3 regions of the Trichococcus sp. TS_SC_9 genome follow, and region 3 is predicted to be linked to each of the others. Evidence: riboswitches for the same ligand, from Rfam matches in the RefSeq annotation. Region 3 holds a riboswitch; each other region holds the start of a gene.
The links. A riboswitch is a leader RNA that binds a small molecule or an ion and turns the genes downstream of it on or off. The one in region 3 is predicted to bind S-adenosylmethionine.

Region 1: another riboswitch for S-adenosylmethionine. It lies ahead of AC0J5I_RS06570 (hypothetical protein); the one in region 3 lies ahead of metK (methionine adenosyltransferase).
Region 2: another riboswitch for S-adenosylmethionine. It lies ahead of AC0J5I_RS09175 (aminotransferase class I/II-fold pyridoxal phosphate-dependent enzyme); the one in region 3 lies ahead of metK (methionine adenosyltransferase).

What each region holds. Positions count from the first base shown of each region.
Region 1 covers NZ_CM149591.1:1,341,017-1,346,422, reverse strand. Annotated here, with positions in the region: gene AC0J5I_RS06580 (NAD(P)-dependent alcohol dehydrogenase) at 1-952, opposite strand, end outside; gene AC0J5I_RS06575 (DUF488 domain-containing protein) at 1,333-1,695, opposite strand; gene AC0J5I_RS06570 (hypothetical protein) at 1,720-2,010, opposite strand; SAM riboswitch class I at 2,092-2,202, opposite strand; gene AC0J5I_RS06565 (hypothetical protein) at 2,432-2,668, shown strand; gene AC0J5I_RS06560 (DUF47 domain-containing protein) at 2,818-3,450, opposite strand; gene AC0J5I_RS06555 (inorganic phosphate transporter) at 3,463-4,512, opposite strand; gene ade (adenine deaminase) at 4,555-5,406, opposite strand, start outside.
Region 2 covers NZ_CM149591.1:1,889,405-1,894,810, reverse strand. Annotated here, with positions in the region: gene speB (agmatinase) at 259-1,116, opposite strand; gene AC0J5I_RS09175 (aminotransferase class I/II-fold pyridoxal phosphate-dependent enzyme) at 1,165-2,706, opposite strand; SAM riboswitch class I at 2,793-2,927, opposite strand; gene AC0J5I_RS09170 (sodium/proline symporter) at 3,243-4,796, opposite strand; gene AC0J5I_RS09165 (DUF2812 domain-containing protein) at 4,961-5,406, opposite strand, start outside.
Region 3 covers NZ_CM149591.1:2,243,022-2,248,427, reverse strand. Annotated here, with positions in the region: gene mnmL (tRNA modification radical SAM protein MnmL/YtqA) at 226-1,218, shown strand; gene mnmM (tRNA 5-(aminomethyl)-2-thiouridylate-methyltransferase MnmM) at 1,187-1,768, shown strand; gene metK (methionine adenosyltransferase) at 1,819-3,015, opposite strand; SMK box riboswitch at 3,013-3,088, opposite strand; gene AC0J5I_RS10830 (hypothetical protein) at 3,324-4,130, shown strand; tRNA gene AC0J5I_RS10825 (tRNA-Glu) at 4,222-4,293, opposite strand; tRNA gene AC0J5I_RS10820 (tRNA-Ile) at 4,310-4,383, opposite strand; tRNA gene AC0J5I_RS10815 (tRNA-Met) at 4,452-4,524, opposite strand; tRNA gene AC0J5I_RS10810 (tRNA-Glu) at 4,557-4,628, opposite strand; tRNA gene AC0J5I_RS10805 (tRNA-Ser) at 4,656-4,743, opposite strand; tRNA gene AC0J5I_RS10800 (tRNA-Ile) at 4,782-4,855, opposite strand; tRNA gene AC0J5I_RS10795 (tRNA-Gly) at 4,867-4,937, opposite strand; tRNA gene AC0J5I_RS10790 (tRNA-Asp) at 4,939-5,014, opposite strand; tRNA gene AC0J5I_RS10785 (tRNA-Met) at 5,037-5,109, opposite strand; tRNA gene AC0J5I_RS10780 (tRNA-Ser) at 5,139-5,228, opposite strand; tRNA gene AC0J5I_RS10775 (tRNA-Ile) at 5,249-5,322, opposite strand; tRNA gene AC0J5I_RS10770 (tRNA-Met) at 5,337-5,406, opposite strand, start outside.

The DNA.
Region 1 (5,406 bases), 900 kb from region 3:
TGACTTCGATATTCGGAACGATGCCGTGTTCGGCACAGAAATCCAGCATTTCCTGCGTTTCGCGGATGCCACCGATCATGGAACCGGCGAAGGAACGGCGGTGACCGATCAAGGACATCACATTCAATGACAGCGGTTCTCCGGGAGCCCCGACGTTCACCAGCGTGCCATCGAGCTTCAACAAGCCCAGGTAAGCATCCAGGTTGATAACGGCGCTCACCGTATTGATGATCAGGTCAAAAGTGCCGGCCAATTCCTTGAATGTCTCTGGATCCTTGGTTGCGTAATAATGCTGCGCCCCGAACTTCAGGCCGTCTTCTTTTTTGCTCAGCGTTTGCGACAGGACAGTCACTTCGGCCCCCATCGCATGCGCGATTTTGACGCCCATGTGCCCCAATCCGCCCAGTCCGATCACAGCGACTTTCTTGCCGGGGCCGGCCTGCCAGCGGTTCAATGGCGAGTAGGTGGTGATGCCGGCACACAACAGCGGTGCTGCGGCATCTAGTCCAATATTGTCCGGAATCCGCACAACGAAATCTTCAGTCACGACGATATGCGTCGAGTAGCCGCCCTGTGTCGGTTCGCCGTATTTATCGACTCCTGCGTAGGTCGGGACATTGCCTTTGAGGCAGTACTGCTCCTCGCCGCGCAAACAATTTTCGCATTCTCTGCAGGAATCGACCATGCAGCCGACACCGACGCGATCCCCGATTTGATGCTTCGTCACACCAGATCCGACCGCTGTGACCAATCCCGCAATTTCATGCCCAGGCACGAGCGGATAGTGCACATGTCCCCATTCGCCATGGGCTGTATGGATATCCGAATGGCAGATACCCGCAAATTTGATTTCGATCAGAACGTCTTGTTCATCCAATTCTCGTCTCTTTATTTCAGCAAATCGGAACGGTTCGTCCGGACCGTCGACCGCTCTTGCTCTCGCTAGTACCATCTATTTTTCCTCCATTATACTTCTGTATTCAAAAGCGGCGTTCTCGCTCTTGTAGAAAAAGCATACACCTTGAAGTTAAGGTTAAGTCAAGCGATAACCGATTGTAAGCTCGAACTACTTCGCGAGCGCATTAGGCAATCATCTGGAAGATTGCTGCCTTGTGCGGATCAATTTCCCATTTTTATCCCCATACTTTTGTTGATCCGGAACTTTCCGAAAAGGAACTGCAAATCAAATTGATTTTCAAAGGTGACGATGATTATTACCGCGTGGTCTTGCAACAAAAATAATCATAGAAATGAAAAGACGCCCATTTAAGGGCGTCTTTTTTGATATCCGGCTGCGATAGTGCCTCCACTTCCCTAAATACAAACAAGCGCCTATTTCCGCTGCTTCTCCAAAAAATCCCGTAGCACGACGACATGATTGATTTCCGGATCCCGCGCGGCATAAACTAATGTGACGTCGCTCGCTTCCAAATGTTTCAGGGTCTCCGCCACTGCAACCGAGGTCTTCGGGTTCGTCAACAGTTCCTCTTCATATCTTTCTTTGAAGGCGGCGAATTTATCAGGATCGTGATCAAACCATTTGCGCAGATCCGGCGAAGGCGCGATGTCCTTCAACCACGCATCCAGTTGTGCGGCCTCCTTCTTGACGCCCCGCGGCCACAACCGGTCGACCAGAATCCGAACGCCGTCCGCTTCTGCCGGGTATTCGTAGATGCGCTTCATCTTCAGTTCCATGTCCATTCTCCTCCTATTGCTTCTTTAAAACTGGGCCACCAGTTCCATCCTCTTATCCACTTGCGCCCGCTCCAGATAAAGGCGTTGCTGCAACTTGGCGATTTCTCCCTCAAGCCGATGCACTTCCGCTACTTTGGCCAGCAGTTCTGTTTGATAGTTCTCCTTACCCATCTCAAGCGCTTCTGCAACGGCAGCCTTTTGCTGTTTGTACTGATGATGCAGCATGGCTTCGCTTTGACTTTTCGGGCCGCCTGCCGCTTCCATTCTTTCGCAGCTTCTTTCGTAGCGTTCGAATTGTTCTTTTGTCATTGTCATCGTCTTTCCCTCCAGATTGTTTTTTTTGAAAACAAAAAACCCTTCTTATAACAAGAAGAGTCGGGAATGTCGCTTTACTCTTCTTTATCTCTCAGATTGCTCTGCAGGATTTAGCACCGTGCTGCCGCGTTCATGCGTTGGTCGGTTGCTGAGATGTCATCGGGCCAGTCCCTCGATCTCTCGTGATAAAGAAGTTATTTAGTTTTCGTATATATTATTTCATACCGTTGCGCAAAATTCAACTAATCGCCAATTCATTTATTTGTTTTCCTCATCTACATCTGTTCTACACACTTCCTTAGTATACTAAAGAAGGATCAAGCGATCCCGCGTTGCTGATCATTTCTTTTGTCCGATCAACAATACGGAAACAATCTCGTAAAACATAGCCAGTTTATACATAGGAAGGACGAACTTACCCATGAAGAAAAAATATTTGATGATTGGCCTGATTTCTTTTACAGCATTGACCACCTTCGCTGTCGCAACTCCCGTAGAAGCAGCGATGATGGATACAGTGACATATGAAAATCACGGTCAGTATGTACGTAGCCATGCCACTCATCTTCGTCATCACACAGAAAACGATCATCAGATGAACGGCGTAAGCATGCATGCCAGAGACAGAGATGAAAATCTTAGTTGTCTCGCTGAATAACTGACTCTAGCCTATACTAAATGGTTTCGTTCATCCGGCAACGAATCTTAGTTGATGGACAGTTTTGAACAACTTATTATTGCCAAAAAAATCCCCACAAGTCAGAATTTTTCTGACTTGTGGGGATTTTTTGTTTTACAGCTCCCAGCCTACGCATATTTCAATGCGATCTCTTCCACGAATTTGGTCACGTCCTTGAAGGCGTCACAGCAATCCTCCAGCGATTTATAGATTTTGCTCAGGATGACGATGCTGACAGCGTCCACGTCGCTCCGATAGAGATCACGCATCGTTTGGATGTAAAGCAGATCGCCTTCCTTCTCACAGGCATTGATCCGATCGATGACTGTGTGGATCTCTTTTTGCGATTTCTTATAGGTTTTCAAAAGCCGCACCGCTGTATGCAATTCCTCGGCTGATTTTTCCACCAGATTCAGGAATTGGTTGATTTCCGGGGTAATGTGTTGCGGTTGATAGATCTCCATGTGGATCATGACATCCTCAATCATGTCGATGGCATGGTCCAGACTGGTGACCAGTGCAATCACATCCTGCCGATCGAAAGGCGGCAACAGATCATTGTACATATAGCGCATCAGCTTGTATTTCTCCAGATCGGCATTGTGTTCGATCTCATGCATCTCATCTAATTTTTGGCTGAGATCAGCGACCGGATACTCCGCCAACACCTGCTTCAAGAACTTCGCCGATTGGACACCCCATTCGGCAAGCTTGATGAATTCATCGAAATAATCCAACTTTTCCGTCTTCTTTTTGAACATAATCGGCGCCCCCTAGAATATCCGAATGAACAGCTTTGCCATCAAATAACCGACAAGGCCGCAGCCTGGAAATGTCAACACCCACGTAAAAACCATTTCCTTGACCGTCAGCCAGTTTACGCTCGACAGATGCCTGCCGGCGCCCACGCCCATGATGGCCGTTGTCTTCGTGTGGGTCGTGCTCACCGGCAGACCCAAGAGAGAGGCTGTCAGGAGGCTCACAGCACCGGCAAAATCAGCGCTGAAGCCTTGATAGGTCTCCAGCTTCACCAGGTTGACCCCTACCGTCTTGATGATTTTTCCGCCGCCGATTGCGGTCCCCAAAGCCATGACTGTGGAACACAACAGCATCAACCAGATAGGAATCACAAAGTCGGTTGTGGCATTTCCTTGCGATAAGGCAATGCCCAGCAAAAAAATCCCGATGAACTTCTGGCCATCCTGGGCCCCGTGCATAAAAGCCATCGCCGCTGCACCAGCTATCTGGCTATTGCGGAAGAAAGTTGTCGTGCTTTGCCGTTCAACGTCCCTGAACAGCGCGCCGACCAGTTTCACGACAAGGAAACCCAAAAATAAACCCAGAACGGTGGAAAGCACCAAGCCGTACAGCACTTTGATCCATTCCGCCCCATTGATTCCGCTGATGCCGCCTTGCAACGCGATTGCAGCCCCCGACACCCCGGCAATCAACGCATGGCTTTCGCTGGTCGGGATGCCAAAATACCAGGCGGCAGTGGCCCATACCACAATCGCGAAGAGCGCGGCACACAGCGCCACGACCGCATCATCCGTATTCCCGCCAAAATCAACCATCTTCGCCATCGTCTGAGCAACTTTCGCATTGACTGCGGTCATCGCAAAGACACCTAAAAAATTGAACACCGCGGCCATCAGGATGGCGTTCCGCGGCGTCATGCTTCTGGTCGAAACGCAAGTGGCTATAGCGTTCGGCGCATCCGTCCACCCGTTCACCAAAACCACTCCCAACGTCAAGGCCACCGTGACCGCAATAGCCGGGCTTGACAGCAACAACTGAATGAATTCACTGAATGAAATCGCCATAAAGAACCACCGCCTTTCCAGACTGCAGAGGAGTAAGTGACCTTACATCGGAATTCCGACTGCGATATGCTGGAAGGAATCTACATCAAACAAACCTTTATCCGTCAGTTTCAGACGCGGAATGACCGGCAGGCACAGGAACGAAAGGATCATGAAAATGTTCTGCGATTCTTCCGCCAGCGTAGCCAACTGCTCATGCAACACATGCAGTTCCTCGATGACTTCTTCGTAAGGTTTTTCCGACATAATGCCGCCGACCCGCAACGGGACCGACGCCAGCACTTTGCCGCCATCAACGATAACGAGCCCGCCCTGCATACGTTCCGCTTCTTCGATTGCCAGCAGCATATCCTCATCGTTCGTTCCAGCAACGACCAAATTATGCGAGTCATGGGCTACAGTCGAAGCGATAGCGCCCCGTTTCAGACCGAGCCCGCTGACGATGCCAGCTCCGATGCTGCCGGTTTGGTGATGGCGCTCACACACAACCATCTTCACTTGATCATTTTGCGGATCCACAACAAAGAATCCGTCTTCCGTCTGCACATCCGCTACGATTTTCTCCGTAATGATCCGGCCAGGCACAACGCCGATGACCCAAGCTTTCTGGTCTTTTTGAAGCGGGATCTGCAGATCGTCTTTTGTCACTTTCTTTAAATGGATGGAGGAACGGACGGCCTGTGGAACCGTGGCGCGGACGCTTCTCAAAGCATCCAGATCCAGCAAGCGTCCATCTTTGATGATCGTTTCCGGGCGCAACGTCTCCAGGCTGTCCGTGATCAGGATATCCGCTAGGTACCCAGGTGCAATGGCGCCTTTATCATGGATGCCGTGGCACACCGCATTGTTGAGTGTAGCCATCTGGATGGCGATCAGCGGATCCAAACCATGTTG
Region 2 (5,406 bases), 350 kb from region 3:
TCACAATTAGTTGCATCTTTTTTTTGATAGTAACAATATTAACTTTGGAAAAAACATTTGATATAACACAATTATACAACCTATCAGCCGTTCACTGACTTGTGATAGATTTCATAACATCGCCATGTAAACAATTACCGTTTTCATGACTTTTTAATGCAAGTTGGTTTCATTCTGTCATTTTGACCTGCAGATGCTATTATTTATTAAAAAATACCCGACCTTGATTAATTTTAAGGTCGGGTAATAGATTTTGTTCTATTTAGTAAGTGTCAAAAGCATTTCTCTGACGGTCTTGCAGGCCATAGCAGTCGAAGCGCCCGACGGATCGTATTGCGGAGAAAGCTCAACGACGTCGGCTGCAACGATCTGATTCAATTCCTGCAGCACAGCGATACCCGCCAACAATTCTTTGTAGGTGATGCCGCCTGGCTCAGGTGTGCCGGTTCCCGGGAAAGTTCCTGGGTCCAAAACGTCCAGATCAATCGTCACATAAACGGGAACATCCTTCAATTGCTGTACAATCTGCGGCAGCGTTTCGATGGTGAATTTTTCCATATAAGTATGCTCTTTCGCCCATTCGAATTCTTCCTTCAAACCGGAACGGATACCGAATTGGAAAATGCGGCCGTCTCCCAAAAAGTCGAAGCAGCGGCGGATGACCGAGGCATGCGACAGCGGTTCTCCCATATAGTCTTCACGCAGATCTGTGTGGGCATCGATATGGATGACATGCAGATTTGGGTATTTCTCATAGGCAGCTTCGATAGTAGGCAAGCTAACGAGATGCTCGCCGCCGACCATCAGAAATTTCTTGCCGCTGTCCAGTACTTCTTTTGTATAGGTTGAGATATCGCTCAATACACGCTCTGTGTTGCCAAAAGGCAGATCCAGATCTCCGCCATCATGGATGGCCTCTTCTTCAAGATCACGATCCAAATAAGGGGAATAACTTTCCAAGCCGAATGAATCTTGGCGGATCGCTTGCATCGCAAAGCGCGTGCCTGGCCTGAAACTGGTTGTTCCGTCGAATGGAATCCCGAATAATACGGTAGATGCTTCTTCAAATGAAGATTCGCAGCCGATAAAGGTCTGGATGTTCATGTTATTTTTCACTTTCTGCCGTCCTCCAACTGTATGCTATTTGATTGTTGTTTCGATTGCTTAATCTTTCAGAACTTTGATCTGATGAGGCATTTTTTCCTCAGTCAAGACATTGCCTAATGTTTCATTGTAGTAGTGGTAATGCTGAACGACTGCCTCAGAAATCACTTCACCAGGGATGATCAACGGAATTCCTGGTGGATAGATCATGATTGAATCGGCACTGATGCGTCCGATTGCGTCGTCGATGCTGACCACTTCATTATCGGCATAGAACGCGTCGCGCGGGCTGCAGGCCAATTTGTTGATGCTGCAAGTCATCACGTGCGCATCGAAATGTTGGCTTGCTTTTTTGTAGCGTCTGCGTACATCCATCAAGGCATCAACCAGTCTCCCGATTGTTTCGCGTGTGTCGGCTGTGCTGATAACTGCCATCACGACATAGCCTTCAGCCAGCTCCAATTGGATGCCATATTCTTCCTTCATGATCGTGTAGACTTCGAAGCCGGTCAGGCCGATATCATTGACTCGGATCACTAATTTAGTCCAGTCATAAGTCTGGTAGAATTTATCTTTGATGTAGTCGGATTTCAAAACTTCATAGTCGCCGAATGCTTCGATTGCTTCAATCGCTTCGCTGACGATCGGGCGCAGTTTTTTGTAGCGGTCTTTGCCGTACATCGCCAATTCGCTGCGTGCAGCATCGATAGAGCTCATCAACAAGTAATTCGCGCTGGTCGATTGCAGCATGTTCAGCACTTTTTGTAATTTTGTAGCAGAAATGCGATCCCCTTGCATCACCATCAAGGAACTTTGCGTCAAGGATCCGCCGGTTTTATGCATAGAATAAGTCACCGCATCGGCTCCAGCTTTCATCGGATCCTTCATTTTTCCGGGCATGAACGGCAAATGCGCTCCGTGCGCACTGTCAACAATGACCACAACACCGCGTTCATGCGCGATATCACAGATTGTTTCCAAATCGTTCAAAGATCCGAAATAAGTCGGATAAGTGACCAAAAGAGCTTTCGCTTTAGGATTTTCATCCAATCCTTGGATGATGCGTTCCACGGAGATTCCGTGAGAAATTCCGAAGGCCAAATCCATTTCGGGCTGGATGAAGATTGGCTTTGCGCCGCTCAGGATCAACCCGTTCATCACTGATTTATGGCAGTTGCGGGGAACCAAAATTGTATCGTTCGGTCCCACAACGCTCATGATCATCGCTTGAATTCCTACAGTCGTACCGTTCACCAAGAAAAAGGCCTGATCGGCATTGTATGCTTTTGCAGCCAATTCCTGTGCTTCTTTTATGACGGATTGCGGATGGCTCAACAAGTCCAATTCTTTCATGGAGTTGACATCCATCTGCATCGTCATATCACCGACTGCCATTTTAAATGGTGTCATCTGCGCACCCATTTTATGTCCAGGGACATCGAAAGGCGTAACGTCCTGTTTCGCATATTTAACAAGCGCTTCGAAAAGCGGCATTTTGATATGTGTAATATTTTTTGCTTTAACGTTAGAAATTTGGTAAGTAATTTTGTCAGAATGACCATCCAAATAAGTGTCTGAATTGAATAAAACCTTTTCAGCCAAATAGATTTCCCCCTTTGATATAAAAAATGGGCATAAAAAAAGCTCTCCAACCAAAGGAAAGCTTCGATATCTATCAGCTGCTTTTCCTCTTATTGCTCATAGGACTTGGATAATCCTACGCTCAGGTTGGGCACCCAATATCAATCTGTACTGAAAAAAATTAGATTGATTGGTTTGCCACCGTATCTTCGACCCCTCGTCTCAACGGCTATTAATAAGAGATATTCAATTTATGCAAGCTAAATTCTATACAAATATGCTGCATATGTCAATGATTTTGGATAGAAAACTATATTTTTTTTCAAATGATTTTTCCGAACGATTCTTAAACAGTTGTTCCGCAACATTCATGAATCACAGTGAACGCCCTCGTATTCCGAAAAAGTTGTATTCGCCTTTCATCTTTCCCTGCTCAGGTCAGAAGATCCTCACCGGAGATGCAGGTCTTGATATCAAATCTTACTTGCACACCCCGCACTACGCCATAAAAAAACACAACCCATGATAAAGGATTGTGTTTTTTATGCGCACTATTTTTAAGCTTTCGACTGGCTTTTCACCATTTCGAATTCCTCTTCCATCGCAGCGGATGGTTTTTCCCCAATCAAGGAGAACATCACTATCGCCACACAAGAAAGGATGAATGCCGGCAACAGTTCGTAGATGCCGAACACGCCGCCGATCGGTTTGATCAAAAGTTTCCAGATGAAAACAGCGATTCCGCCTGTCAACATGCCAGCAATGGCACCTTGACGCGTGGTTTTTTTCCAGAATAAGGAGAACAGCATCAACGGTCCGAATGTCGCACCGAAGCCCGCCCAGGCGAAGGATACGATCGTGAAGATGACGGAGTTCTCATCCAAAGCGATGATGATTCCTAGGATCGCCAAAACAATCAAAATCATCCGCGTCATTGCCATGATTTGCTGATCGGAGGCATCCTTGCGCAAAACACCTTTGTAGATGTTTTTCGAGAAAGCACTTGCGGCAATCAGCAGATACGAATCCGCGGAACTGATCGTCGCCGCCAAAATACCTGACATGACGATTCCGGCCAAAAGAGGCGGGAACAATAACGTCGCCATCTCGATGAAGATCGTTTCTGAAGTGGAAGCAGTCGTCAACGCCATCGGGAACATCGAACGTCCGATCAGACCGATCAGGACGGCAGCGCCCAATGAAAGAGTCGCCCAAATAATCCCGATCCGGCGTGATTGCTTGATATCATCAGCCGAACGGATCGCCATAAAGCGCAACAGCACTTGCGGCATACCGAAGTATCCAAGGCCCCAAGCCATGCTGGACGCAATTGTGATCAGTCCGTATTTGCCTGCAGGTCCAAAGGCAGCCATCGCGCCATCAGCTTGTTGCACACCATCAACCAATGTCGGTGTTGCGATTCCGAAGAAATCCAAAAATCCTGGGATGCCTTTCAGGTTATCGATGACCGCTCCGGGACCACCGGCATGCACGACACCTCCGACCAAAACAACAGCCAACGCCGCAATCATGATGATGCCCTGCATAAAGTCGGAAACACTCTCAGCCAAAAATCCGCCGATGAACGTGTAGAACACGACGAACACCGCTCCGGCGATCATCACCGGGATGTAAGGCACTTCGAACAAAGTTGCGAAGAGTTTCCCTACCGTCACAAAACAGCTGGCTGCATAGACGGAAAAGAAAACGAAGATGAACGTGGAAGATACTGTCAAAATGACGCGCTTATCCTCATGGAATCGATTGCTGAAGAATTCCGGCAACGTGATTGCTTCCGCGGATTCAGAATAATGACGCAACCGCTTCGAGACGATGATCCAGTTCAAAGATGTCCCCAATGCCAAGCCGATCGCTGTCCAGAATGCGTCCGACAGCCCTGACCAATAAGCCACGCCGGGAAGGCCCATCAGGAGCCAACCGCTCATGTCCGAGGCGCCCGCACTGATTGCAGCAACCCAAGGACCCAGACTGCGTCCGCCCAAGAAGAAATTATCGGAGCTTTCGTTTGATCGCTTGTAGTAATAAAAACCGATACCTATGATGATCGACATGTAGCCAGCCATCGCCATAAAAATTAATGCTTTATCCATAAGTTACCTCCAAAATAAATAATGACATGTTTCATCATTTTAATTTAATTAAAATCTAATGAATTCACTACGCCATCATAGCATAAGACTAAAATTGTAAGCAACCTTATTTTCAGGATAAGCAGTGACATTACTTTTATAGCGAAAATAACTATTGATTAACTCTATTTTTCCAGTTCGGTTATTTTCTTTGTGCATGTCCTGGCTTGCTTCAGGAAAACAAAGGCAATCAATGTCAAAAGCATAGACATCAATAGGAGCATCGGCTCCTTTGTTTGGATTGCATTGTACCACTGCGGGATGGAAAGCAGGAATTCTACAATGGCCACGCGTACAAATATCGTCCGGATGCGTCTGAATTGTTTGATCTGGCTTTCCGGATCGGTGTAGAGTTCAAAGCTACCTTTCTTCCGGAAGATTGCCCAGATGCCCCACGTCTGCACGAGTTCCCCACCGGAGTCACGTATCAGATCATACAGTTCATTGCGTTGTTCGACCGTCTTATCGCTGATGAGATCGACACGATAGGTATATTCCCCCAGCTGGCATTTTTCAAAAGTATACAATCCCAAGAAAAAACGTTTCATGGCGTAGCCTTTTGCGGACATGT
Region 3 (5,406 bases):
GAAAATTATCCAACATACCTATTATATGTTTGTTTCCCAAATTTTTGAATGGCTTTCATAACCATATTTAATATTTAACAATTGAAATAAAACTGTAACAATCCTTTCCATTGCTTAAAAGTAAGCCCTTTTCTTCTTTGGCCTATCATTAAATGTAACACACACGGTCAAATAGTCTACTGATAGGCCAAAAATCATGATAAAATGGATGGTGAGGTGAAAGTATTGACAAATCAATTTTTATACAGTGACACAAATAAACGTTACCATACATGGAATTACCATCTGCAACAACACTTTGGCGAAAAAATTTTCAAAGTCGCTATCGACGGCGGTTTTGATTGCCCGAACCGTGACGGCACTGTCGCACACGGCGGTTGCACCTTCTGCACTGTTTCCGGGTCCGGCGATTTTGCTCAAGACCGGATCGACCCGCTGCCTGTCCAATTGCGCAAAGGCATCGATATGATGCACAAAAAATGGCCGAATGTAAAGAGTTACATTGCCTATTTCCAGAACTTCACCAATACGCACGCTCCGGTGGATACTCTGCGCCATCGTTATGAGCAAGTTGTCAATGAGGAAGGCGTGGTCGGTATCATGATCGCGACACGTCCAGATTGCCTGCCGCCGGAAACGATCGCATATTTGGCGGAACTGAACAAGCGTTACTATATTTGGGTGGAATTGGGACTCCAGACCATCCATGAAGAAACAAGCAAAATCATCAACCGTGCACATTCTTATGACACCTATTTGAAAGCAGTCGAAGAACTTCGTGCGCATAATATCCCAGTATGCACCCATCTCATCAATGGGCTTCCTGGAGAAACCCATGATATGATGATGGAAAGCGTCAACCGTGTCATGCTGGATTCGGATATCCAAGGCATCAAGATTCATTTGCTTCATTTGATGAAAAATACCAAAATGCTTCGGGATTATCATCAAGGCAGGCTAAGGTTATTGGAGAAAGACGAATATGTTGAACTCGTATGCAATCAACTGGAAGTCATTCCGCAAGAAATCGTCATCCACCGCATCACAGGTGACGCACCGCGAGACACCCTTGTCGGTCCGATGTGGAGCCTCAAAAAGTGGGAAGTGCTGAACGCAATCGACCATGAACTGGAACGTCGCAATACCTATCAAGGAATCTACAATATCAGGAATAAGGGTGAGGAACATGTTGTTGTCCGCAGTGGACTTCAGTCATAAACTACTTAAAGAAACAGTCAGTAAGGGAGATCTCGTCATCGATGCCACTGTCGGAAACGGTAGTGACACGGTCCTCTTGGCTACGTTGGTCGGAGCGGCAGGAAAAGTGATCGGTTTTGACATCCAGGAACAAGCCATCGAAAACACGAAACAAAAGCTATTGTTGGCTGGCTTGATAGATCAGGTCACCCTGCTTCACCAAGGACACGAAACACTCGCGGATGTTTTGGACGATCATGCTGATGTCGGCGGTGCCATCTTCAACTTGGGCTACCTGCATGGAGCCGACAAAACTGTCATCACCCGAAAGGATACGACCATCACGGCGGTCAGCGCTTTGCTGCCTAGGCTGCGGATCGGCAGCTACATCCTTTTGGTCGTATACAGTGGGCATCCGGGCGGCATGGAGGAGAAAAAGGCTCTGCTCCATTACATCAGCGGTTTGAATCAAGCATCATTCAAGGTCCTGTACTACGGCTTCATCAATCAGATCAATGAGCCCCCGATTTTGATTGCCATCGAGAAAAAGAAAACGCCGTATATGAAATAGAAATAAGCACAAAAAAACTGCAAACGAGTTGCAGTTTTTTGTGCTTATTATTATTTGCCAGCTTGGACATATGAAAGCAAAGCTTCAGTTTTGTCCGTCTTCTCCCAAGTGAAGTCAGCATCGGCACGGCCGAAATGCCCGTACGCTGCTGTCTTTTTGAAGATTGGACGACGCAGATCCAACATTTGGATGATACCCGCTGGTGTCAAATTGAAGTTTTTGCGTACAGCTTCAATCAAAGTAGCTTCTGGATATTCGCTTGTACCGAACGTGTCGATCGCAATCGATACGGGTTCAGCAACGCCGATCGCATATGCCAATTGGATTTCGCATTTTGTAGCTAACCCAGCCGCAACAATGTTCTTAGCGATGTAACGGGCCGCATAACTTGCGGAACGGTCAACTTTTGTAGCATCCTTACCTGAGAAAGCTCCGCCACCATGACGCGCATACCCACCGTAAGTATCAACAATGATTTTTCTTCCAGTCAAACCGGAATCACCTTTAGGTCCGCCGATAACGAAGCGTCCTGTAGGATTGATGAAGTATTTAGTGTCAGCATCCAATAATGAATCATCGATGACCGCATGGATGACATGCTCCAAAATATCTTTTTTCAATTGTTCCAACGTGACATTTTCATCATGTTGCGTGCTCAAAACGATTGTATCCACACGTTTCGGTTTGCCGTTCTCATCGTATTCCACGGTAACTTGCGTTTTCCCGTCCGGTCTTAAGTATTCCAAAGTACCGTCTTTGCGGACTTCAGATAGACGTTTCGCTAGCTTATGACTAAGCGAGATAGGTAAAGGCATCAATTCTTCCGTTTCGTTGATCGCAAAACCGAACATTAAACCTTGGTCTCCTGCCCCGATTTCATTGTAATCCGTAGTCACTAGCTCTCTGCGTTCCAATGATTCGTTGACGCCGATTGCGATATCGTCGGATTGTTCGTCCAAAGATACCATTACAGCCAAATTATCCGCATCAAAACCAAATTTACCACGTGTATAACCAATTTCAGTTACAGTATCGCGGACAATCTGTTGGATGTTTACGTATGCGCTTGTCGTGATTTCACCAAAGACAACTACCAATCCTGTTGTGACAATCGTTTCGCAAGCAACACGCGCATATGGATCAGCAGCCAACAGTGTATCCAAAATTGCATCGCTGATCTGATCAGCGATTTTATCCGGATGACCTTCCGTTACTGACTCTGAAGTAAATAATCTTTTTTCTACCATTTTTCATTCCCCCATTTTTTGGTTACAAGGCGTCTTCACATATTGTGAATCCTATCGGGATATTGCAATTAGCCTCTGAAAAGCAACATACCTAATATACGCTATCATCATCAAAAAAGCAACAAAAAATAAGAGAATTTCATTTTTCTGCCATGGATCGTGCGCGCAAAAATACGCAGCGAAACTTTTTTGGGCGCTTATGACTCTTAAGTAGCTTGACATCACAATGACGTTAACCTATGATGAATTTGCGCAATATGTATGAGATGATACACTAACTGTACCCATTAATGAAGAAGGAAGAGATTATGCATACAATCAAGAGACAATTCATGCACCTGATGAACCACACCTTTTTGGCGATGCTGACAGCCCCTTTGACGCTGCTTCTTTTCGGAGCATGGAGAGGAATGACATTCAACGGACCCAACTATCTGCTGCTTTTCATGCTTTATCTATTTCTGATGTTAACCCATGCCCTCGAACGGCTCCTTTCAAAGAGTGAACAAGCCGGCACCAAACCTCCCTATAGAATGATACTGTTTTTCGTGATCCTTTCGATCGGATCTTTGACCATCATTTTCTCTTTATCGAATGTGTTCCTGGCTGCCCTTCTTTTGCTGTATTTTGTTTACTCGATCTTACAATTTTATCCGTACAGTATGACAAACACTTTTTACGAGATACTGCTGAGACCGTTCTTTAAAATATTGATTCTCTCATCTGTATCCTTTTTTTCGCAAGCAAACTTTATCCCACTTCAGCTGCAATACGAATTGCTTCCGTTGATCCTGTTCCATATCTTTTGTTTGATACAGATTCAAATCAAAAATACCACAGGCAGCGATCGCCCAATGACTTATTATCAACAACTGCTTCTGAAGCACTCAAAATTTCTGAAAATGACTTCCTTCATGCTAGCCTATGCCACAGCAATCTTTCAAATATTTAATCTCAGCAGCTCGCTATGGGCCATCAGCTTATTCGGATTGTCCACACTACTGGTCTTTCCTTTATTCAAAAAAAGATTTCAAGCCGCCCTCAGAATTGAACATTATCTGTCCAACTACAGTTTTCTTTTCACGCTGGGTTATTCCATACTATTCTTGGTCTAACAGAAACAGGCAGCTGCACCAGTCGAATTGACGGGTGTAGCTGCCTGTTTACGTGTAAGAAAAAAGCACTCAAAAGAGTGCTTTGCAATGATGATCCGTACGGGAATCGAACCCGTGTTACCGCCGTGAAAGGGCGGTGTCTTAACCGCTTGACCAACGGACCATAAAGATAGTACAAATGGGCCTAAATGGACTCGAACCATCGACCTCACGCTTATCAGGCGTGCGCTCTAACCAGCTGAGCTATAGGCCCTTCAAAAGCGCATGACGCGAATCGGATTCGCGATAGTAGATCCTTCATTCAACTGAAATAAGAATCAATTGCGGGGACAGGACTTGAACCTGTGACCTCCGGGTTATGAGCCCGGCGAGCTGCCAACTGCTCCACCCCGCGATAATTTTATTATGACCTAAAGGTCATGACAATGATCCGTACGGGAATCGAACCCGTGTTACCGCCGTGAAAGGGCGGTGTCTTAACCGCTTGACCAACGGACCAATCTTTTATTCTTTGCGATAAAGCTACGGAGAAGGAGGGATTTGAACCCTCGCGCCGCGTTAACGACCTACACCCTTAGCAGGGGCGCCTCTTCAGCCACTTGAGTACTTCCCCATAACAAGAAATTTCTGTTAATATTGTTGCTTTATCAATGGGCCTAAATGGACTCGAACCATCGACCTCACGCTTATCAGGCGTGCGCTCTAACCAGCTGAGCTATAGGCCCTTCTTTAAAAAAGCGGGTGAGGAGAATCGAACTCCCGACATCAGCTTGGAAGGCTGGGGTTTTACCACTAAACTACACCCGCATGGCGGCTCCGACGGGATTTGAACCCGCGATCTCCTGCGTGACAGGCAGGCATGTTGACCCCTACACCACGGAACCATGCGTTAAAAAAAGAAAACAATTGCGGGGACAGGACTTGAACCTGTGACCTCCGGGTTATGAGCCCGGCGAGCTGCCAACTGCTCCACCCCGCGATAATAATACAATGGCCTGAGGCCACTAAAGGAGGATAAGGGATTCGAACCCTTGCGCGCTTTTACACGCCTGACGGTTTTCAAGACCGTTCCCTTCAGCCGGACTTGGGTAATCCTCCATAAGCTGATAATTTTTTCATGGACCTTGCAGGACTCGAACCTGCGACCGGACGGTTATGAGCCGTCTGCTCTAACCAACTGAGCTAAAGGTCCGAAGCAAGGTATAATAGCGGCGAAGGGGGTCGAACCCATGACCTTCCGGGTATGAACCGGATGCTCTAGCCATCTGAGCTACAC